Regions from separate parts of the Gibbsiella quercinecans genome, predicted to be linked through region 2. Evidence: predicted binding sites of a transcription regulator. Region 2 holds the regulator's gene; each other region holds the start of a gene.
The links. Region 2 encodes PurR, which represses purine synthesis genes. Its sites were predicted from a motif close to CANGCAAACGTTTGCNTG; they were not measured.
Positions count from the first base shown of each region.

Region 1: a site for PurR is predicted at 4,737-4,754, ahead of purT (formate-dependent phosphoribosylglycinamide formyltransferase). Genes of this name have one in related genera too.
Region 3: a site for PurR is predicted at 3,329-3,346, ahead of glyA (serine hydroxymethyltransferase). Genes of this name have one in related genera too.

Region 1 is NZ_CP014136.1:5,054,586-5,061,776, forward strand. It holds gene sdaA (L-serine ammonia-lyase) at 1-613, opposite strand, end outside; gene ACN28Q_RS22960 (CoA pyrophosphatase) at 1,060-1,638, opposite strand; gene pabB (aminodeoxychorismate synthase component 1) at 1,635-3,008, opposite strand; gene ACN28Q_RS22970 (YoaH family protein) at 3,185-3,439, shown strand; gene purT (formate-dependent phosphoribosylglycinamide formyltransferase) at 3,505-4,683, opposite strand; gene cspE (transcription antiterminator/RNA stability regulator CspE) at 4,932-5,141, shown strand; gene dbpA (ATP-dependent RNA helicase DbpA) at 5,289-6,671, shown strand; gene ACN28Q_RS22990 (YebG family protein) at 6,759-7,082, shown strand; gene yqfB (N(4)-acetylcytidine aminohydrolase) at 7,122-7,191, shown strand, end outside.
Region 2 is NZ_CP014136.1:5,234,108-5,241,298, forward strand. It holds gene cfa (cyclopropane fatty acyl phospholipid synthase) at 1-768, opposite strand, end outside; gene punC (purine nucleoside transporter PunC) at 1,335-2,540, opposite strand; gene punR (DNA-binding transcriptional activator PunR) at 2,663-3,604, shown strand; gene purR (HTH-type transcriptional repressor PurR) at 3,601-4,626, opposite strand; gene cydH (cytochrome bd-I oxidase subunit CydH) at 5,030-5,119, shown strand; gene tnpA (IS200/IS605 family transposase) at 5,307-5,765, shown strand; gene sodB (superoxide dismutase [Fe]) at 5,886-6,464, opposite strand; gene ACN28Q_RS23805 (C40 family peptidase) at 6,687-7,191, opposite strand, start outside.
Region 3 is NZ_CP014136.1:3,899,787-3,906,977, forward strand. It holds gene ACN28Q_RS17955 (NAD(P)-binding protein) at 1-577, shown strand, start outside; gene ACN28Q_RS17960 (c-type cytochrome) at 580-1,752, shown strand; gene hmpA (NO-inducible flavohemoprotein) at 1,803-2,993, opposite strand; gene glyA (serine hydroxymethyltransferase) at 3,596-4,849, shown strand; gene ACN28Q_RS17975 (3-phenylpropionate MFS transporter) at 5,023-6,159, shown strand; gene ACN28Q_RS17980 (DUF1007 family protein) at 6,218-6,886, shown strand; gene ACN28Q_RS17985 (nickel/cobalt transporter) at 6,877-7,191, shown strand, end outside.

The sequences.
Region 1 (7,191 bases), 180 kb from region 2:
TCTCTTGCCGGTTACGCAGCGAAAGCTCGTTTTTCATCACCATGCCGGACAGCGACAGGCCGGTTTGGCGGCAGTGCTCCAGCATTTCGCGCGCGGAATGGAACGGGTAGGGAACGGATACCTTGCTGAGCGCGGTTTTGCCGAAGTTTTCTTCATCGACAATAAAACCGCCGCCGATCGAATAATAGGTTTTGCTGTAAACCTGCTGCTCCCCGGCGAAGGCATGGATTTGCATGCCGTTTTCATGCAGCGGCAGGTTGTCGCTGCGGAACACCATCCCACTATCACGCGGAAAATCCACTTCATGCCGGCCATTGGCCAGTATCAGGCGCTGGCGCTGTTCGACATCGCTGATAAAGCCCGCAATATGATCGATATCCACCGTATCGGGCTGGTTGCCCGCCAGGCCGAGAATAATGGCGATGTCGGTATGGTGGCCTTTGCCGGTTAACGACAGAGAACCGTAAACATCCACCGCGATACGTGTGACGGTGGGCATCAGGCCGCGATTAACCAGATCGTCGGCGAACTGTTTGCCGGCTTTCATTGGCCCCACGGTATGGGAGCTGGATGGCCCAATACCGATTTTGAACATGTCGAAAACGCTAATCACGCGGGAACTCCTTCAAACGGCATGCTGCCAGGGGCTGGCGGGTTAAATAGGCGACAGGGATTTCCGACATTCTATAAGGGCCATACCGCTTGTGTTGCTTTTTTCGCATGAAATAAAATAATCCTTGGTATTGCCAGATAAGCTGACGTCATCGGCGATGAGAGAGGTTTAGAGGGTTGCTTTGCCTCATTTTTTATCGCCAGATTGTGTCGGATCGCATTATCTTTTTTTGTTTATTTTATGAACTTCTTTCTAGTGCTTTGTTCTGCTATATGTTTTTTGAGTGAAATTTATTTATGTAAAGTGGTTATTTCGCGGCATTTTAGAATGAATCTAGCGGGAAAGGTAGTGGAAAGTGAGCGGAAAAAAGTGATGGCGATCGCTTTCCTGGGGGAAAGGTGCATCGCCACGAGGTGCGCGGTGATGAAACCGCCCACGGCCAGGCGCTAGCGGCTAACCTGTTGCGCCAGCCGGCGAATGATCGCGGCGGTTAATCCCCAAATAAACTGGCGTTGATACCAGGAAAGATAAACCCGCTGCCGGCGGTCGCCGCGCTTGATATCCAGCGGATAATAGCGCGTTAACGTCAACGCCTCCTGCAGTGGGATTTCAAACAGTTCGGCGACTTCCCCGATATTGGCATGAAAGTGGATATCCGGCGGCACCAGCCCAACCACCGGAGTAACCCGGTAGCCGCTGGTGCTGTCGAATGGCGCCATCTGGCCAAGCACCGTGACGGCCTGCGGGGGAATCGCGACCTCTTCCTGCGCCTCGCGCAGCGCGGTGGCGATGGCGGAGCCGTCCGTTGCATCGCTCTTGCCGCCGGGGAAGGCCACCTGGCCGGCATGGTGGCGCAAGATATCGGCGCGGCGGGTGAGCAGCAAGGTCGGCTCTGGGCGGCAGATAATCGGGATCAACACCGCCGCCGGGCGCGAGTGGCGGGACAGGGGCCTGGACTGCGGCAACTGCAGTTGGAAACGGCGGATAAACTCAACCAATTCGGCGGGATAACAGGGCTGACTCACGAAACGGTAAACTCCCCCAGTTGCGATAAAATACGGCCGACTTTATCCAGGGTTTCCTGATATTCGGCCTGCTCCTGGCTGTCGGCGACAATGCCGCCGCCGGCGGAGCAGTGAATACGGCCATTTTCAGCGATCAGTGTACGGATAGTGATGCTGGTGTCCATGGTGCCGCAGGCGCTGATATAGCCGATACTGCCGCAATACGCATTGCGCCGCTGTGGCTCCAGCTCTTCGATAATTTCCATCGCGCGCACCTTCGGCGCGCCGGTAATCGAGCCGCCTGGGAAACAGGCGCGCAGCAGTGCCGTCGGCGACGTATCGGCCGGCAAAATCGCGGTGATGGTGCTAACCAGGTGATGGACGGCCGGGAACGGCTCCACCACGAACAGCTCCGGCACCCGCACGCTGCCGGGCTGGGCGACGCGGCCAATATCGTTGCGCAGCAGATCGACAATCATCAGGTTCTCGGCCCGATCCTTCTCGGCGTTTGCTAGGCGTTGGGCCTGGCGTGCATCCTCTGCGGCATCGTCCAGCCGCGGTAGCGTGCCTTTGATCGGCCGGGTCTGAATGCGCTGGTTTTCCAGCCACAGAAAGCGCTCCGGCGACACGCTCAATACCGCATTGTGCGGCAAACGCAGAAAGGCGGAAAACGGCGCGCGGTTACGCGTATTGAGCTGGCGGAATGCCTGCCACTCATCGCCGCGGTAGTCGGCAGTGAAACGCTGCGCCAAATTAATTTGGTAACAGTCGCCGCTGCGCAGGTATTCCTGCACGCGGCGGAACCTGGCGCCATACTGTGCCCGCGACATGTTGGCGCGCCACGGGCTGGTGAGGGCGAACGGCGGCTGTGGCTGCGCCCGCTGTTGCTGTAGCCATTGCCAGCGTTGTTCGACGTCCCCGTAGCTCAGCAGCACCAGCGTTTTCTGCTGATGATCGGCAACCAGCGCCCAGTCATAAATGCCCACCGCCATATCCGGCAACGCCAGATCCGCCTGCGCCAACTGCGGCAGGGTTTCCACCCGGCGCCCGAGATCATAGCCAAACAGCCCTAGCGCTCCGCCCTGAAACGGCAGGCTGTTGTCGGGCTGCGGGTGCAAATTGAGCCCGGCCAACTGTTCGTGCAGCAGGGTGAAGGGATCCGCTGCCGAACGCTGCCGCTGTTCGCCCTGCTGGATCGTGGTGGTTTCGCCGCGGGTAACCAGGGTGATGCGCGGTTCGGCCACCAGAATGTCAAAACGGCTATGGGCATGTTCGGCAAAGCCCGAATGCAGCAGCATGGCCCAGGGCCGCTGCGCCAGCGGCGCAAAGATGTCCAACAGGGCTTCAGGGGTATAAGGCAGTGATTTAAGGCTCGGGGCGTTTCCACTCATTGGGTTAACTAAACCTGGCTAACGGGGCTAAGACATCGGGTGCGCCATTTTGCCACACTCGCCCGGCCCGTGCATGTATTGCCGCCGCCGAGGGCGCGGGCTGATGGGAATAACAGGTATTGGGGTTCTTGGGCTTAGGGCGTATACTCACCCTCCACTTTAGCGGGGAGAAACGTATGATATCGGGTATGCCGGCTCTGACTCATCAGGAACAACAGGAAGCTGCGGAACGTATCCACCAGTTGATGCAAGAGGGCATGAGCAGTGGCGAAGCCATTGCGCGCGTTGCACAGGAAATCCGAGAACATCATCAGGGCGCCCGCGTGGCGGTCATGTTTGATGATGAAGACGAGATGAATAATGAAGAAAACGCGGCGTCTTCAGACGCAGAGGACGACAACGAGGATGACGATCCTGAACGCGCCTATTAAGCCACGTTGCTCGTAATAGATAGAGTAGGGCTAAAGCCACGCAGCGCATGGCTTTAGCAGGGGCGTTAGCCCTGGACCACCACGGCCGCGGCGGCCTGTTTCGCTAATGCTACCGCTTGTTCCGTATCTTCTGCGGTTGCCAGCGCAACGCCGAGCCGGCGTTTGCCGCCGATCTCCGGTTTGCCAAACAGGCGGATTTGATTAAAGCCGGTCAAAGCCTGCTCCAGGCCGCTAAAGCGCAGATCGCTGCTGGTCAGCTCCGGCAGGATGACCGCGGAAGCCGAAGGGCCGAACTGGCGAATGGCGCTAATCGGCAAGCCTAAAAACGCCCGCACGTGCAGCGCGAACTCGGACAGATCCTGGGAAATTAGCGTGACCATGCCGGTGTCGTGCGGGCGCGGTGAAACTTCGCTGAAAATCACCTCGTCGCCGCAGACAAACAGCTCTACGCCGAACAGGCCAAAGCCCCCCAGCGCCTTAACCACGTTTGCCGCGATCTCCTGCGCGCGGCTCAGGGCCAGGGCAGACATCTGCTGTGGCTGCCAGGATTCACGGTAATCGCCGTCTTCCTGGCGGTGGCCGATCGGCGCACAGAAGTGGATACCGTCGACGGCGCTGACGGTCAACAACGTAATCTCGAAATCAAATTTTACCAGCCCTTCGATAATCACCCGGCCACCGCCGGCGCGCCCGCCTTGCTGAGCGTAGTTCCAGGCTGCTGTGAGTTGCGATTCATCACGGATCAGGCTCTGGCCCTTGCCGGAAGAGCTCATGACCGGTTTGATAATGCACGGGTAGCCGATCTCGCTGACCCGCTGCCGGAAGGCTTCTTCGCTATCGGCGAAACGGTAACTTGAGGTGGGCAGACCGAGGGTTTCCGCAGCCAGCCGGCGAATCCCTTCACGGTTCATGGTCAGGCGCGTGGCTTCTGCGCACGGCACCACGCGCTGGCCCTGTTGTTCCAGCTCAACCAGCGTGCTGGTGGCAATGGCTTCAATTTCCGGCACGATATAATCTGGGCGTTCCTGTTCGATCAGCGTTTTTAACGCGGCGCCATCAAGCATATTAATCACATGGCTACGGTGCGCCACGTGCATGGCGGGCGCATTGGCATAGCGATCGACGGCAATCACTTCCAGCCCCAGACGCTGGCATTCAATGGCGACTTCTTTGCCCAGTTCGCCGGCGCCAAGCAGCATGACGCGGGTGGCGGAAGGGCACAGGGCGGTTCCAAGAGTTAGCATAGCTTCGTACCTGATTTGAAAATTAAACGGTCTGAAAACAAGCGCGCAGTATATACGAAAACGATTGCGCTGGCAGCAATCGAACCCGCGTCTTCTGAGTGAAGCCGCTGTTTTCATAACAAACGAAAAAATTTGCCCTGTCAGGATGATTATGCGTTAATAATCAGCGGCGAAAGAAGCCCCGCTGATTCAGGGGTTTCACGCTGTTAGTGCCGTTAAGGCAGGTTTATCAAGTAAAGGAAAGTCAAATGACTAAGATCACTGGTCACGTAAAATGGTTCAACGAAAGCAAAGGCTTCGGCTTTATCACTCCAGCCGATGGTTCCAAGGACGTTTTCGTTCATTTTTCCGCTATCGCTAGCGATGGTTTCAAAACTCTGGCAGAAGGCCAGCAGGTTGAATTCACCATCCAAGACAGCCCACGTGGCCCGGCTGCAGCCAACGTCGTTGCTATCTAAGCAACGCGCCGCTGCCAAAAACCCGCTCAGGCGGGTTTTTTTACGGGTGAAATCCGGAATCACCCGCCATCTCTGCTATCATCTGCCCCATATCGGCGCCCGCCACCGTGTTGCGCCGCCTTTTCATCTGCATAAAGAGTTATCGCCGTGAGCACTGTTTCCTTTTCTTCCCTGCCATTGCCAGCCGCACAGCTGGCCAACCTTGCTGAACTGGGGTATGCCGCCATGACCCCGGTGCAGGCCGCCGCGCTGCCTGCCATTTTGCAAGGGCAGGATGTCCGTGCCAAAGCGCAAACCGGCAGCGGCAAAACGGCGGCGTTTGGCATCGGCCTGTTGGATGGCATTAACGTTGCCCAGGTGGCGACCCAGGCGCTAGTCTTGTGCCCAACGCGTGAGCTGGCCGATCAGGTCAGCAAGGAACTGCGCCGCCTGGCGCGTTTCACCCAGAACGTTAAAATTCTGACGCTGTGCGGTGGTCAACCGATGGGCCCGCAGTTGGATTCGTTGGTGCATGCGCCGCATATCGTGGTTGGCACGCCAGGGCGGGTGCAGGAGCATTTGCGCAAAAAGACGCTGCTATTGGATGCGCTGAAGCTGCTGGTGCTGGACGAAGCCGATCGGATGCTGGATATGGGCTTTAGCGAAGCAATCGATGATGTGATCGGCTATACCCCCGCGCAACGCCAGACGCTGCTGTTTTCAGCCACCTATCCGGCGGAGATTGAGCAAATCAGCGCGCGCGTGCAGCGCAACCCGCTGGTGGTTGAAGTGGAAAACGCGCAGCAAGCCCCGGCCATTGCGCAACGTTTTTATGAAACCCGCCGCGAACAGCGCCCGGCGCTGTTGGTTGCCGCCATCCGCCATTATCAGCCTTCTTCCTGCGTGGTGTTCTGCAATACCAAGCGCGATTGCCAAAGCGTGTTCGAAGCGCTGGAAGCCCATGGTATCAGCGCGCTGGCGCTGCATGGCGATCTGGAACAGCGCGATCGCGATCAGGTGCTGGTGCGTTTTGCCAACCACAGTTGCCGCGTATTGGTGGCGACCGACGTTGCGGCACGCGGGCTGGATATCAAAGAGCTGGAGCTGGTGGTGAACTACGAGCTGGCATTCGATCCGCAGGTGCACGTGCATCGTGTCGGCCGTACCGGCCGCGCCGGCATGAGTGGGGCAGCGATCACCCTGTGCACGCCGCAGGAAATGCCGCGGGCGCATGCCCTGGAAGATTACCTGCAGATAACCTTGGATTGGGCGCCGGCGGCTGAACTGCACGGCGCGTCGGAAACCCCGCTGGAAGCGGAAATGGTGACGCTGTGTATTGACGGCGGACGCAAGGCAAAAATTCGCCCGGGGGATATTCTTGGCGCCCTCACCGGCGAAGCGGGGCTGACCGCCGCCGATGTCGGCAAAATTGATATGTTCCCGGTGCATGCCTATGTGGCTATTCGCCAGGCCAGCGCCCGCCGCGCGGTACAGCAGCTTAAACAGGGAAAAATCAAAGGCAAAAGCTGCAAGGTTCGGTTGCTAAAATAGCCTATGCCATCGGTAGCCGCTTGTATCCTGACGTGACTCCAATTATACTGTATATAAATACAGTATAATTATTTTGGGAGTACGCATATGGCAGTCGAAGTTAAATATGTGGTGGTCAGGAAGGGTGAAGAAAAGATGACTTTCGCAAGCAAGAAAGAGGCGGACGCCTACGACAAAATGCTGGATCTGGCCGATAACCTTGGTGAGCTGTTGCAACAGGCGCCGGTGGCGCTGGATGACGAGCAGCGCGAGGCGCTGAGCTTCTTCCTGGCAGAGCGCAAAGAGGCGATGGCTCAAATCCTGCGCGGTGCGCCGGCACAGGCCGCAGCTAAAAAAACCGGCAAAGCCGCTGCGGTAAAAGCGGCTGAAACGCTGCAGGCTAATGCTGCGGCGGAAAAACAGGCGGCGTAGTTATTAATGTTGCGGTAATGTAATGAAAAAGGGTCTAGAATGATGCGTGAAATAACCTTCTTCGGCCGTTTTGAAGCGGATATTCTGGCTGGCCGCAAGACGATCACCC
Region 2 (7,191 bases):
GTTGCGCTCAACCACGTTGAAATAGGTGCGGTAGTTTTTCGGGCCAACGTGTTCGAACATGCCGACGGAAACGATACGATCAAACTGTTGCTGCAGATCGCGGTAGTCCTGCAGCAGAATTTTCACGTCCAGCCCGGCACAGCGCGCCTGCGCCAGCTTCTGTTGCTCGGCGGAGATGGTCACGCCGACCACGGAAACGCCAAAATTTTTAGCGGCATAGGCGGAAAGCCCGCCCCAGCCACAGCCGATATCCAGCAGGCGCATTCCAGGCTGAAGTTGCAGTTTTTCACAGATCAACTGCAGTTTGGCTTCCTGAGCCTGTTCCAGGGTTTTGGCATCTTTCCAGTACGCACAGGAATACTGCATGTAGGGATCGAGCATCAGGGTGAAAAGATCGTTACCCAGATCGTAATGTTCTTTCCCGACGATCCAGGCGCGCTTTTTCGATTGCAGGTTAACCAGACGCGCAGTGGCGATACGCAGCGTGTCTTTCAGGTGGTGGGGGAGTTTCCTTTCCAAACCGGCATTGATGACGCGCTGGAAGAAGACATCCAACCGTTCGCATTCCCACCAGCCGTCCATGTAGCTTTCCCCCAGGCCGAGGGAACCTTCCTGGAGGACACGTTTAAAAAAATCAGGGTTTTTAACCTTGATATCGAAAGGTCGTGAGCCATTTATTGCAATACCGGCCATGCTGAGCATTTCATGGGCGATACGATACCATTGGTTATCCTGGATGCTCAGATCTTCTATACACGATGAACTCATAGCTTCTCCATTACCTTTCTTCTGACTTATGGCCCGCTTGAAATAGCTTAGCCAATTTTGCGGGCACATACGTAAACCTACGGAAAAAACCGCGGCGTCTGATATCCGACATGAGCAGAGGAAAACTTTAAGGAGACGCCCGGCGCAAGTGGGCGCAGGGGACACTCATCTTAAAAAACTGTGACGCAATACGCGAGCGCAGTAACTGCTAATAATAAAAGTTATGCAATAGCGTTATGCCCTTCATACTTCAGGTTGGCGGGGGGGGTGGCTTTGAAACGCCGAGAGATGAATGCGAGAGAGGCAGTCTCTCACCGCCGGCCAGCCGCTGGCGGACCCTGCGTTCCCGACGAATTTTTCACCGCAAAACAACGTGACTCACCCCTTCTGCGCCCGCGCTGTTTAAGCTCGCGTTGGCGCTTTTATCCTGCAACTTGAATTATTTGGGGGATAGCGAACTTATTCGCAATAAAGTATAGGCGCGCCAGGGCGGTTACTCAACTGTAAATCGCACCTGGCAAAAGTATTATCGAGTGATTATTAATAGTGATTATTAATAATGTTAATTATGAAAAAGCGTCGGCGCTAGCGCCGGTGGCACGCTCGCCTGGCTGCGGCTTATCGCGCTGGATAAAATAACCGAGCATCGCCAGCAACACGGTTGAAGCCATCACCGTCACGGTGGCAATCAGTGGGTTTGCAATAAAGGCTGAAACCAGCATGCTGGCAATGAAGCACAGCCCCAACTGCAGTGTGTTTTGCAACGCAGCCGCTTTACCGGTGCCGGTTGGGAAAGGCATCAGCGCGTTGGCAACCACGATCGGGTAAGTGGCCCCGTTCACCAGTGCCATCAGGCAGAAGGGCACCAGCAGGCTGGTCAACGTAGGCTGCGTGAGGGTTGCCACCAGATACAACGCGATCATACTCACGCCATAGGCTATCAGCAGCCATGGCAACAGCGCATTGCCGTTCAGGCGTTTGAGCGCGCTGCGGCAACCATATCCCCCCACTAAGAAAGCCAGAGTCTGGGGCATATAGCTTAAGCCAATGTCGCTTGGCGTATAGCCCATAGCGCTGAGAATAAACGGCGAACCGGTCAACCAGGCAAAGAAGCCGGCGGAGCAGGCGGCAAACACCATCACATTGCCGCTGAAAATGGGCGAACGCAGCAGTTGCAGAAAGCCGACTGGCGCCACGTTATCGCCGCTGGCTTGCGGTAAGCGGCGTTTATCCTTCAGCGCCAGGGTCGGCGCCAGTAATGCGACGGTAATGGCCAGTAAAACAGCGAAGATCGCCCGCCAGCCGATGTGGCTTAGCAGCCAGGCGCCCAGCAACGGTGCCAGGGCCGGCGATAATGCCACCAACGGCATAATGGTGGCGAAAATTTGGTTGGCCCGGCTACCCTGGTAGCGATCCACCACCAGCGCCTGCCAGCTCACCGCGGCTGAACACACGCCGATAGCCTGAATAAAGCGCAGACACCACAGTTGCAGCGCCGTTTGTACCCACAGCATGCCCAGGCAACCCAGGCCAAATAGCGTCAGGCCGATCAACAACACCGGTTTGCGCCCCAGTTTGTCGGACAGCGGCCCCCACAGCAGTTGAGCGAAGGCAAAACCGGCTAAAAAAATACTTAGGCTGGCGCTGATCGCACCAGCGGAAATTTGCAGTTCTTGTTGCATGACGCCAAAGGCCGGCAGATACATATCCGTCGCCTGGTAGCCCAGCATGCTTAGGCCGGAAAGGTAAAAAAGTAGTCCAAAATTACGCATTTAATGCTCTCGTTAGTTCTTTATGCTAGAGGTTTTGCAGCGGCGCCAGTCTAACCGGCTGGATCTTCGCTTGTGAAACGCTAATATTTGCAAGGTGCTATGAAAAAATTTGAAGGCAAAATATGTGGTCTGAATACTCACTTGAGGTGGTGGATGCCGTTGCGCGTACCGGCAGCTTTAGCGCCGCGGCGCAGGAGCTGCACCGGGTGCCTTCTGCGGTCAGCTATACGGTGCGCCAACTGGAGCAGTGGCTGGCGGTGCCGCTGTTTGAACGGCGCCACCGTGACGTTGAATTGACCCCGGCCGGGGCGCTATTTGTGCAGGAAGCACGCGTGGTTATAAAAAATATGCTCGATACGCGCCGCCGCTGCCAGCAGGTGGCCAACGGTTGGCGCGGGCAGTTGAAAATCGCGCTGGATATCATCGTTAAACCCCAGCGCAGCCGCCAATTGATCCTGGATTTTTATCGTCACTTTCCGGATGTGGAGCTGATGCTGTATCCCGAAGTGTTCAACGGCGTGTGGGACGCGCTGGCCGACGGGCGGGTGGATATGGCGATTGGCGCCACCCGTGCCGTACCGGTGGGCGGTGGTTTTAGTTTCCGCGATATGGGGTTTATGAACTGGCAGTGCGTGGTCAGCCCCGATCACCCATTGGCGCAATACGCTGGGCCGCTGCAGGACGATCAACTGCGCCAATTCCCGGCGCTGATGCTGGAGGATACCTCGCGCAACCTGCCCAAACGCGTGACCTGGGCGTTGAATAATCAGCGGCGGCTGGTGGTGCCGGATTGGGTATCGGCGATCGATTGCCTGCGCAGTGGATTATGCATGGGTATGGTGCCGGCCCACCGCGGGCGGCCATTGATCGCCAGCGGCGAACTGCACGAACTGCAACTGGAAGAGGCCTATCCGCCCAGTGCTTGCTGCCTGACCTGGCAGCAGCAGGCATTGGCGCCGGCGATGGCCTGGCTATTGGAGTATCTTGGCGATAGCGAAACGCTGAATCAAGAGTGGCTTAGCGAGCATACGCCGGGGGATGCATGCCCCGGCGTGTATGATTAACGGCGGTAGTCGATAAACGGGCCGTCGGCCACGGAGCGGCGTTCAACCAGCTTAGGGTGCACTTCAATCACTTGCGATGTTTCACGCTTGCTGATAATGCGGTCAAGCAACATGGCGAACGCCATCTCGCCCAGGCGCTCTTTCGGCTGGTGAATGGTCGTCAACGCCGGGCTAAAGTAGCGCGCATTGCGCACGTTGTCATAGCCAATGACGGAAATGTCTTGCGGCACCCGCAGGCCAAGTTCGTCCGCGGCGCAGATCGCCCCCATCGCCATAATGTCGCCCCCGCAAAACACGGCGGTCGGGCGGTGTTTTTGCGACAGTATCTGGTGCATGGCCTGGTAGCCGGATTCCGGCTCGAAATCCCCTTGCACAATCCACTCTTCGCGCACCTCTATATTGGCTTCCTGCAGCGCTTTCAGGAAGCCCTGGTGGCGGCCACCGCCGGTGTTGCGCGAAAGCTGGCCGGGGATAATGCCAATGTCGCGGTGCCCACGTTCGATCAGGTAACGGCCGGCCAGATAGCCGCCTTCAAAGGCGTTGTCCAGGATGGTGTCGGTGAAGTCGCCGCGCGCCGAGCCCCAGTCCATCACCACCATGGGAATATTACGGTAGTCTTCCAGCATGCCCAGCAGCTGCTCCGGGTATTCCGAGCACATCACTAGCAGGCCATCGACGCGTTTTTGCGCCAGCATCGCCAGGTAAGCGCGCTGTTTGTCCAGGTTATTATGGGAGTTGCACAAAATCAGCGTGTAGCCTTTGCTGTAACAGCTGTTTTCGACGGCTTCGATCACTTCGGCAAAGTAGGGGGCTTCGCTGGAGGTCGCCAGCAGGCCGATGGACTTGGTGTGGTTGACCTTCAGGCTGCGGGCCACGGCGCTTGGGGAATAATGCAGTTCCTTGATGGCTGCCCATACGGCCGCTTTGGTTTCTTCGGCGACGAAACGGGTTTTATTGATGACGTGGGAAACGGTGGTGGTGGAAACGCCCGCGCGTTTGGCCACATCTTTTATCGTTGCCATGTAAAGAATGACTCCTGGATTCGCATGTTACAGCATGTAAGCGCATTGTTAATCGTTTGCGTGCATATAACTCTCCTCAAAAAAGCGAAAACTGAGTTTTTAATGTGGAAGTCGTCAGCGCTTGGTGAGTGAGGGCTCTTTTGCCGGTGCACAGCAGTGAACTGCGAATTTTGGCCTATCTTGAGAAAAAGTGAAAGGGCTAATCAACATTAATCATGTTCCGCCGCCAGGCCAGGCGGGTTATTGCCGGCCCGGCAATAACGGCGCGTGCCGCCGACGGCACCCGCTGCGTCGCGGCGTTGTCATAGCACAAGATTTTATCTGTAAACTGTGGGAGAATCATTGACGTATTAATATAATGGCTTTTATGCTCGAACCAGCCAATCTGATAAGGAGTTTGTTGATGGATACCGATCTGAAGTTATCGCTGTTTACGACGGTGTGTGCGCTGGCGATGATTATTATCTTTAGCTTTACCGCTGTGATGCACTGATCCCCTGACATAAAAAAGGCGCAGCCTGGCTGCGCCTTTTGCTTGTCTATGGAAAACCCCCAGCTAGGCTGGGGGTTCCGGAAAGCTTTCAGCTTTAAGCCAGTTATTAAAACCCCTTTTGATTTGTTAAAACATCTTGCGGTCTGGCAACTGCAAAAGTTCAACAAGAAATCAAAAGGGGGTCCCAATGGGGGACGAAAAGAGCTTAGCGCACACCCGATGGAACTGTAAATATCACATAGTTTTTGCGCCAAAATACCGAAGACAAGCGTTCTACGGAGAGAAACGTCTGGCGATAGGCAGTATCTTAAGAAAGCTATGTGAGTGGAAAAATGTACGGATCCTGAAAGCTGAATGCTGCGCAGATCATATCCATATGCTTGTGGAAATCCCGCCCAAAATGAGCGTATCTGGCTTTATGGGATATCTGAAAGGGAAAAGCAGTCTGATGCTTTATGAGCAGTTTGGAGATCTGAAATTCAAATACAGAAACAGGGAGTTCTGGTGCCGGGGGTACTACGTAGATACGGTGGGGAAGAACACCGCGAAGATACAGGAATACATAAAGCACCAACTTGAAGAGGATAAAATGGGCGAGCAGTTATCGATCCCTTACCCGGGCAGCCCGTTTACGGGCCGTAAGTAACGGAGTCTGATGCAAATGTCAGATCGTATGCGCCTGTTAGGGCGCGGCTGGTAACAGAGCCTTATAGGCGCATCAGAAAAACCTCCGGCTATGCCGGAGGATATTTATTTTCCTGCCATTTTACGCCAGGTTTTCTGCCACAAATGCCCAGTTGACCAGCGCCCAGAAGTTTTCCAGGTAGTTGGGGCGTGCATTGCGGTAATCGATATAGTAGGCGTGTTCCCACACATCCACGGTCAGCAGCGGTTTGTCGTCACCGGTCAGCGGGGTTGCCGCGTTGGAGGTGTTGACGATAGCCAGGCTACCATCTGCTTTTTTCACCAGCCAGGTCCAGCCGGAACCGAAGTTGCCGATGGCAGACTTGGTGAATGCCTCTTTGAACTGGGCGAAAGAGCCGAAGGATTGGTTGATGGCATCAGCCACCGCGCCGCTAGGTTCACCGCCGCCTTGTGGCGACAGGCAGTGCCAATAGAAGGTGTGGTTCCATACCTGTGCGGCGTTGTTGAACACGCCGCCGCTGGCGGTTTTGATGATATCAACCAGGGATTTCCCTTCAAACTCGCTGCCTTTCACCAAATTGTTCAGGTTAACCACGTAGGTGTTATGGTGCTTGCCATAGTGGTATTCCAGCGTTTCGGCGGAAATGTGCGGCTCGAGGGCGTTTTTTGCATACGGTAATGCAGGTAATTCAAACGACATTGCTTTCTCCTTTTTATTTACAACGACTGCTTCGGCGGTGGCCGTAGTACTGGGTGCCGCCGCCGTAAAAGAGAGTTGTTATATTTTTTGTGTGGATATTAATCTTAACAACTTTGCCGGTGAAAAAAAGGTTTAAAGTGTGCTAACTGTCTGATTGATTAAAGCATCGGCAGGATCGGGATAACAATACGGCAGGCTTAAGGCGCCGGCCGTAGGAGGGGATTAGCGGATGGTGCTTGGCGTAACGACGCGGCGTGCGCCGATATAATGGTTTTGCCAGTAGTCATTATCCAACTGGCTGATGCGGATCTCTTCGCCGGTACGTGGCGACTGAATAAATTTGCCATTGCCCAAATAAACACCAACGTGATCGGCTGCGCCGCGGTTATTGATGCGGAAGAACACTAAATCGCCGCGTTCCAGCTCGCTGCGACTGATCGGCGCGGCATCGCGCAGGTGATACATTTCATTGGCGGTGCGCGGCATTTTTATCTTCACCACGTCTTTATAGGCGTAATAAATCAGGCCGCTGCAGTCAAAGCCGGTCATTGGCGATGCGCCCCCCCAGCGGTAGGGTTTCCCCATTTGATCCAACAGTTTTGCCATCGCGGTTTGTTTGGCATGCTGATAACGTTTTTTGTGGGCGGGGCTAAGTTTGAGCGGTTTTTCAGCGCCAAGCAGTTTGGCAGTTGCGATGCCGGCTTCGCGGTGCCGGCCGTAGCCTTTC
Region 3 (7,191 bases), 1.3 Mb from region 2:
GCCGCTGGTGTACAGCAAAGTGGTGATCCGCAATTGGCGGCCATTCCTCAAGCTTGGCGTACACGAAGTGTATTCGCCCACCGCGCCGTATTGCCGCGTGAAGCTGGATTACCCGGTGAGCATGGGCGGCTACGCCCACCCGGACGATCCCGACAACCCAATCGGCCTGCATATGGTGTATGTGCCGGTATTGCCGGGCAGCGGCCTGAGCCCGCGCGAACAGTCGCGCAAAGGGCGCGCGTTGCTGCTGGGCACGCCGTTTGAGGTGCATGAAAACATGATCCGGGAACAGTTGCAGGGCATGCTGGGTGCCGCTGGCTTTGATCACCAGCGTGATATTCAGGCGATCACCGTCAACCGCTGGTCCCACGGCTATTCCTATTTTCTCAACGGCCTGTTCGATGATGAAGACGAAGCGCAGCAGATTATCGCCATTGCCCGCCGGCCGATCGGCAAAATCGCGATTGCCAACTCCGATGCGGACTGGAGCCCATATGCCAATTCGGCGATCGATCAGGCATGGCGTGCGGTGAATGAATTGGCTTACGGCAAGATTGCCGCCAGGGAAGGGGTATAACGATGCGTAAATGTTATCTTGGCCTGCTGTTGGCCTTGGCCGGCACCGTTAACGCCATGCCTGCCGGTGAATACGTGGCGAAAGCGGGCGACTGCACCGCCTGCCACACCAGCGAGAATGGCGCACCGCTTGCCGGCGGCCGGCGTTTTTCTACGCCGATCGGCGATATCTATGCCACCAATATTACCCCGGACAAGCAGCACGGCATTGGCGCCTATTCGTTTGAGGATTTCGACCGTGCGATGCGCCAGGGGATCGCCAAAGACGGGCATCACCTCTACCCGGCGATGCCGTATACCGCCTATGCCAGGATGAGCGCCGCAGACATGCATGCGCTCTACGACTACCTGATGCATGATGTGGATCCCAACCCCACCGCCAACCGCCGCAGCGACATCCCCTGGCCGCTGTCGATGCGTTGGCCGCTGGCCGCTTGGAACCTTTTGTTCCACGATGACACGCCTTACCAGCCGGATGCCCGGCAGAGCGCTGAATGGAACCGCGGGGCTTATCTGGTACAAGGGCTTGGCCACTGCGGCAGTTGCCATACGCCGCGCGGTTTGGCGATGCAGGAAAAGGCGCTGGATAACGCCTCGCCGCTGTATTTGAGCGGGGCGGAGCTGGATGGCTGGTATGCAACCGGGCTGCGTGGCCTGGAGCCGGGCGCCGTGGCGGCATTGTTGAAAACCGGCCGCAGCCGGCATGCGGCGGTAGCCGGCCCAATGGCCGAGGTGGTCACGCACAGTACCCAGTACCTGAACGATGCGGATCTGCAGAGTATCGGGCTGTATTTGCATAGCCTGGCATCGGCGGTGCCGGCGGTTCAATCGGCGGGCGCCGCAGACGGCTCATCCGGCAAACAGACCTACGCCATGTACTGTTCTACCTGCCACGGCAATCAGGGCGAGGGCAGCGACAACGCCATTCCCGCCCTGGCGGGTAACCCCAGCGTAACGGCAAGTAACCCACTGACGGCCCTGCGCGTGGTGTTGGAAGGGGCGCAGACGCCCATTACCGAACATGGGGCGGCGCTCAGCATGCCCGGTTATGCCTGGGCGCTGGACGATCGTCAGGTGGCTGATTTGATGAACTATCTGCGCGGCAGTTGGGGCAACCAGGCGGCGCCGGTCACCGCCGGGCAGGTGAAGGAGACGCGCAAACTGGCCGGGCAGTAAGCGCCTGTAAACACGAGCCACTTCCACCATAGGGAAGCGGCTCGTGGGAATTACAGGATCTTATGCGGGCCAAAGCATTCGTAATGAAGGCGTTCCGCCGCCACTCCCTGCTCCAGCAATTGTTGCGCGATAAACTGCATAAATGCCACTGGCCCGCAGAAGTAGAATTGCATCTGCGGATCGGCCAGCGCGCTGCCTAATTGATCGAACGCCATCAACCCGCGGTGTTGGTAATCTTGGCCAGCGACATCGTTCGCCCCCGGTTCACGGTACCAAACGTGGCGGCTCAGGTTTGGCATCTGGCCGGCAATCGCCGCCACTTCATCGGCAAAGGCGTGCACCGCGCCATTTTCTGCCGCATGTAGCCAATACACCGGCGCCGTGTGCCGTTGGTTATGCAATGTATGGAGCATGCTGAGCATCGGGGTTTGGCCAACGCCGGCCGAAATCAGCGCAATCGGTGTGCCGGGCTGCTCATCAAGGAAAAAATCACCGTGCGGCGCGGCCAGTTCGATCACATCGCCTGGTTGGCTATGCTGGTGCAGAAAACCAGAGACAGCGCCGTGATCTTCGCGCTTTACCGCGATGCGATAATACTCGCCGTTAGGGGCGGTGGTCAGTGAATACTGGCGGATCTCCTGTTGCGGCAGGCTAGGGTGGCGCAGGTAAACCGCCAGATATTGCCCCGGTTGGTAGTCTGCCACGCGGCGGCCGTCAACCGGCGCCAGCGTCAGGCTGCAGATCGCTTCGCTCTGCATCTGCTTGCTGACAATACGGAACGGCCGCAGGCCGCGCCAGCCGCCGTTGGCCCCGGCGCTTTCATCATAGATTTGTTCTTCGCGCTGGATAAAAACGTTGGCCAGCACGCCATATGCTTTACCCCAGGCATCCAATACCTGGTCGCCGGGGCTGAACATTTCATCCAGCGTCGCCAGCAGGTGTTGGCCGACAATCTGATATTGCTCCGGCTGAATATTGAAGCTGGCGTGCTTCTGGGCGATGCGCTCCACCGCCGGCAGCAACGCCGCCAGGTTTTCCAGGTTGCTGGCATAGGCGCAGATGGCATCGAACAACGCCTGGCGCTGATCGCCGTTGCGCTGGTTGCTCATGTTGAAAATGTCTTTCAACTCGGGGTTATGGCTGAACATACGATCGTAGAAATGAGCGGTTAGCTTCGGCCCGGTTGCAGCCAGCAGGGGAATAGTGGATTGAACGGTGGCGATGGTTTGGCTATCTAGCATGGTGACGCTCCTTAAGGGATATACCTTTCATTCTTTCTGGCCGCAGCTACGTTGGCTCTGTTACCCGTCCTAAGGGGCCAGCGTTAACGCAAACGCAGTTTAAAACGCGTTGGCAGGTTGTTTTGCGGCTCGAATGTATTGGGTAGAGTTCCTGGGGTGAGTTAAATGTTGCATTTTAAATGCATCTTATTGGGTGCGACTACGTTTGTAAATACCCCCAGAATCGTTATGGCGGCGCCAGGGCATGCAGAACATGAAAAACACGCATTCACGATATGAGGAAAAGTCCGTTGCCTGGATGGCCAATTTGGCGGGTGAAATCCTTGCCGGGCCTAAAGCCAATCGTTTGCGTAAAAACCTCTGTCAAGGCCTATCTTCAACGGGGGAAAACAGTTTACACTGTTAGCCAGAACCCAACCTGGGTAGGTATACCCTTCCTCTTTCTTGTTGCAGCGGTGTTGGCCCCGCGCCTTCATCCTCAGTCACCTGGGTGAAACCGGCGCCTGAGGATTGATGCGCGTGCCGGCAGGCAACAACGCAGAGTTTATGGGTATATTTTTGGTGATTTTTTTAGTTAGCTGATTGAAGTCAGGAGATGCCGGATGTTAAAGCGTGAAATGAACATTGCCGATTACGATGCCGAACTGTGGCGAGCAATGGAGCAGGAAGTGGTGCGTCAGGAAGAGCACATTGAGCTGATTGCTTCTGAAAACTACACCAGTCCGCGCGTTATGCAGGCACAGGGTTCCCAGTTGACCAACAAATACGCGGAAGGCTATCCAGGCAAGCGTTACTATGGCGGTTGCGAATACGTTGATATCGTTGAACAACTAGCGATCGATCGCGCAAAAGCGCTGTTCGGCGCAGATTATGCCAACGTTCAGCCGCACTCCGGCTCCCAGGCTAACTTTGCCGTCTATACCGCGCTGCTGCAGCCGGGCGACACCATCCTGGGCATGAGCCTGGCGCACGGCGGCCATCTGACTCACGGTTCCCCGGTCAACCTGTCCGGTAAACTGTACAACGTGATTTCTTACGGCATCGACGATAAAGGCCAGATTGACTATAACGAGCTGGCTGAACTGGCGAAAACCCATAAACCAAAAATGATCGTGGGTGGTTTCTCTGCCTATTCCGGCGTGGTTGACTGGGCAAAAATGCGTGAAATCGCTGACAGCATCGGCGCTTACCTGTTTGTGGACATGGCCCACGTGGCCGGCCTGGTGGCAGCAGACGTTTACCCTAACCCGGTTCCCCATGCCCACATCGTGACCACCACCACCCACAAAACCCTGGCTGGCCCACGCGGTGGCCTGATCCTGGCGAAGGGTGGCGATGAAGATCTGTACAAAAAACTGAACTCCGCCGTGTTCCCTGGCGGCCAGGGCGGCCCGCTGATGCACGTGATCGCCGGTAAAGCGGTGGCGCTGAAAGAAGCCATGGAGCCAGAGTTTAAAGTTTACCAGCAACAGGTTGCCAAAAACGCCAAGGCGATGGTTGAAGTGTTCCTGGAACGTGGTTACAACGTCGTTTCCGGCGGGACGCATAACCACCTGTTCCTGCTGGATCTGGTTGATAAAAACCTGACCGGTAAAGAAGCCGATGCCGCACTGGGCCGCGCTAACATCACGGTGAACAAAAACAGTGTGCCAAACGATCCGAAAAGCCCGTTCGTCACCTCCGGCGTGCGTATCGGTACGCCTTCCGTAACGCGCCGCGGCTTTAAAGAAGCGGACGTGCGTGAACTGGCCGGTTGGATCTGCGACGTGCTGGACAACATCAATGATGAAGCCACGATCGAACGTACCAAGAAGAAAGTGCTGGAAATCTGTGCGCGCCTGCCGGTTTATGCCTAAACATGGGCATCGCAGCGTCTGCTGACGCTGCGCAAAGACGGCGGTAAACGAACGGAGAATGCCTTTTGGCTATTCTCCGTTTTTTTATGCCTGGGCCGCCGCCCGGCTGGCAACGTGAGCCTTGCGGGCAGGGGGGGCCTCTGTCAAAGTATTGCCCTTACACCGGAGGGTTCATGGTCCTGCAATCAACGCGTTGGCTCGCGCTCAGTTATTTCACCTACTTTTTTTCCTATGGCATTTTCTTGCCTTTCTGGGGCGTGTGGCTCAAAGGCGAAGGCCTGGCGCCGGACACCATCGGTATTCTGCTGGGCGCCGGCCTGGTGGCGCGTTTTCTGGGCAGCCTGCTGATTGCGCCGCGGGTAAAAGAGCCCGCGCATCTGGTTAGCGCATTGCGCCTGCTGGCCTTGTTGGCGCTGGCCTTTGCGGTGGGGTTCTGTTTTGGTGAAGGCTGGGCCTGGCTGATGCTGGTGATTGCCGGGTTTAACCTGTTTTTCTCGCCGCTGGTGCCGCTCACCGATGCTCTGTCTGCCACCTGGCAAAAGCAGATCGCTATGGATTACGGCCGGGTGCGGCTGTGGGGATCGCTGGCGTTTGTGATTGGCTCGGCGCTGACCGGCAAGCTGGTTTCGGTGTGGGGGCATAACGCCATTCTGTTTAGCCTGATCGCTAGCCTGTGCGCCATGCTGCTCGGCATGTTGCTCAAACCTAGCGTCATGCCGAAAGGGGAGGCGCGCGGCCCGGCGGGATCCACGCGCAGCTGGCGTGCGCTGCTAACGCAGGGGCCGGTCTGGCGCTTCTTACTTTGCGTTACCCTATTGCAGGGCGCGCACGCCGGCTATTACAGCTTTGCCTCGATTTACTGGCAGGATGCCGGCTATTCTGCCGCAACCATCGGCTACCTCTGGTCACTGGGGGTGGTGGCGGAAATCGTCATTTTTGCCAGCAGCAATGTGCTGTTCCGCCGCTGGAGCGCCAGCCACCTGCTGTTGCTTTCCGCCTGCTGCGGTATGGTGCGCTGGAGCCTGATGGCATCCTCAACCGACCTGAACTTGCTGTTGCTAATCCAGGTGCTGCACTGTGGGACGTTTACCGTCTGCCACCTGGCGGCGATGCGCTTTATCACCGCCTATAAAGGCATTGAGGTGATTCGCCTGCAGGCAGTGTATTCAGGATTGGCGATGGGCGGTGGCATTGCGGTGATGACGGTGCTTGCCGGCTTCCTGTTTGAACACTGGGGCGGTGGATTATTCTGGGTGATGGCGGCGCTGGCGCTGCCTGCGTTGTTCATTCGCCCAGCGGTGGTGCGTTAAGTCGGGGGTATCGCGCTTACGATGCCCGCGGCGTTTAACCGCCGTTTAGCCTCTGTTTATGTTGTTTTACACCAAGAGCGAATATGCTTTGATCATGAAGATACGTGGTTTACTGGCCGGATTATTCATGCTGTTTTGCGGTGGCGTTGCCGCCCATCCGCACAGTTTTATCGATATCAACACCACCTTGGTGGTGAAAGACGGCAAGCTCCAGGGGCTGAAAATGGTGTGGGTGATGGATGAGATTACGTCTGCCGATCTGCTCTATGATGCACAGAATGCCAAAAGCGATTCCGAAATTTGGAAAAAGCTGGCGGCAGAGGTGATGGCCAATGTGCTCGGCCAGCGTTACTTTACCGACATCTACCGCGACGGCAAACCGGTGAAATACCTGAACCTGCCGCCGGAATACCATCTTTCGCGCCAGGGCAACCAGGCGGTGTTGGAGTTTATCCTGCCGTTGGCCACGCCGCAGCCGCTGGCCGGCAAGCCGTTTGAAATCTCCACCTACGATCCCACCTACTTTGTCGATATGAGCTACAAAGATGAGAAAGCCATTCATCTGCCGCCAGAAATCGCTCAGCAGTGCAAGTTTACGCTGAAGACGCCAAAGCCGGATGCCTCACTGCAGGCGTATGCGCTGTCTTTGGATAAAAACGATTCCCCCGGCGAAGATATGGCGCTGGGGCAGCAGTTTGCACAACGGATAACGCTGCAATGTCAATAAACCTTAGCCAGCCGCCTGCCAGCCAACGCCATTGGGCTTTCAGCCTGTGGCCGTTGGCGCTATTCCTGCTGGTGTTGGCCGCTGGCGCGCAGATTGCGTGGCATTTCTGGCCGCAGATCGTGATGCAAAGCGTGATATGGCAGAAAAGCCTGCACCAGGAGATGGCCGGGCTGATGCAACAGGTTAAAGCCGCGCCACGGCAGGCCGGGATAACGCTGCTCTTGTTCAGCCTGGGCTATGGCGTGCTGCATGCGCTGGGGCCGGGGCACGGTAAAGTGGTGATCGCCACCTACCTGGCGACGCAT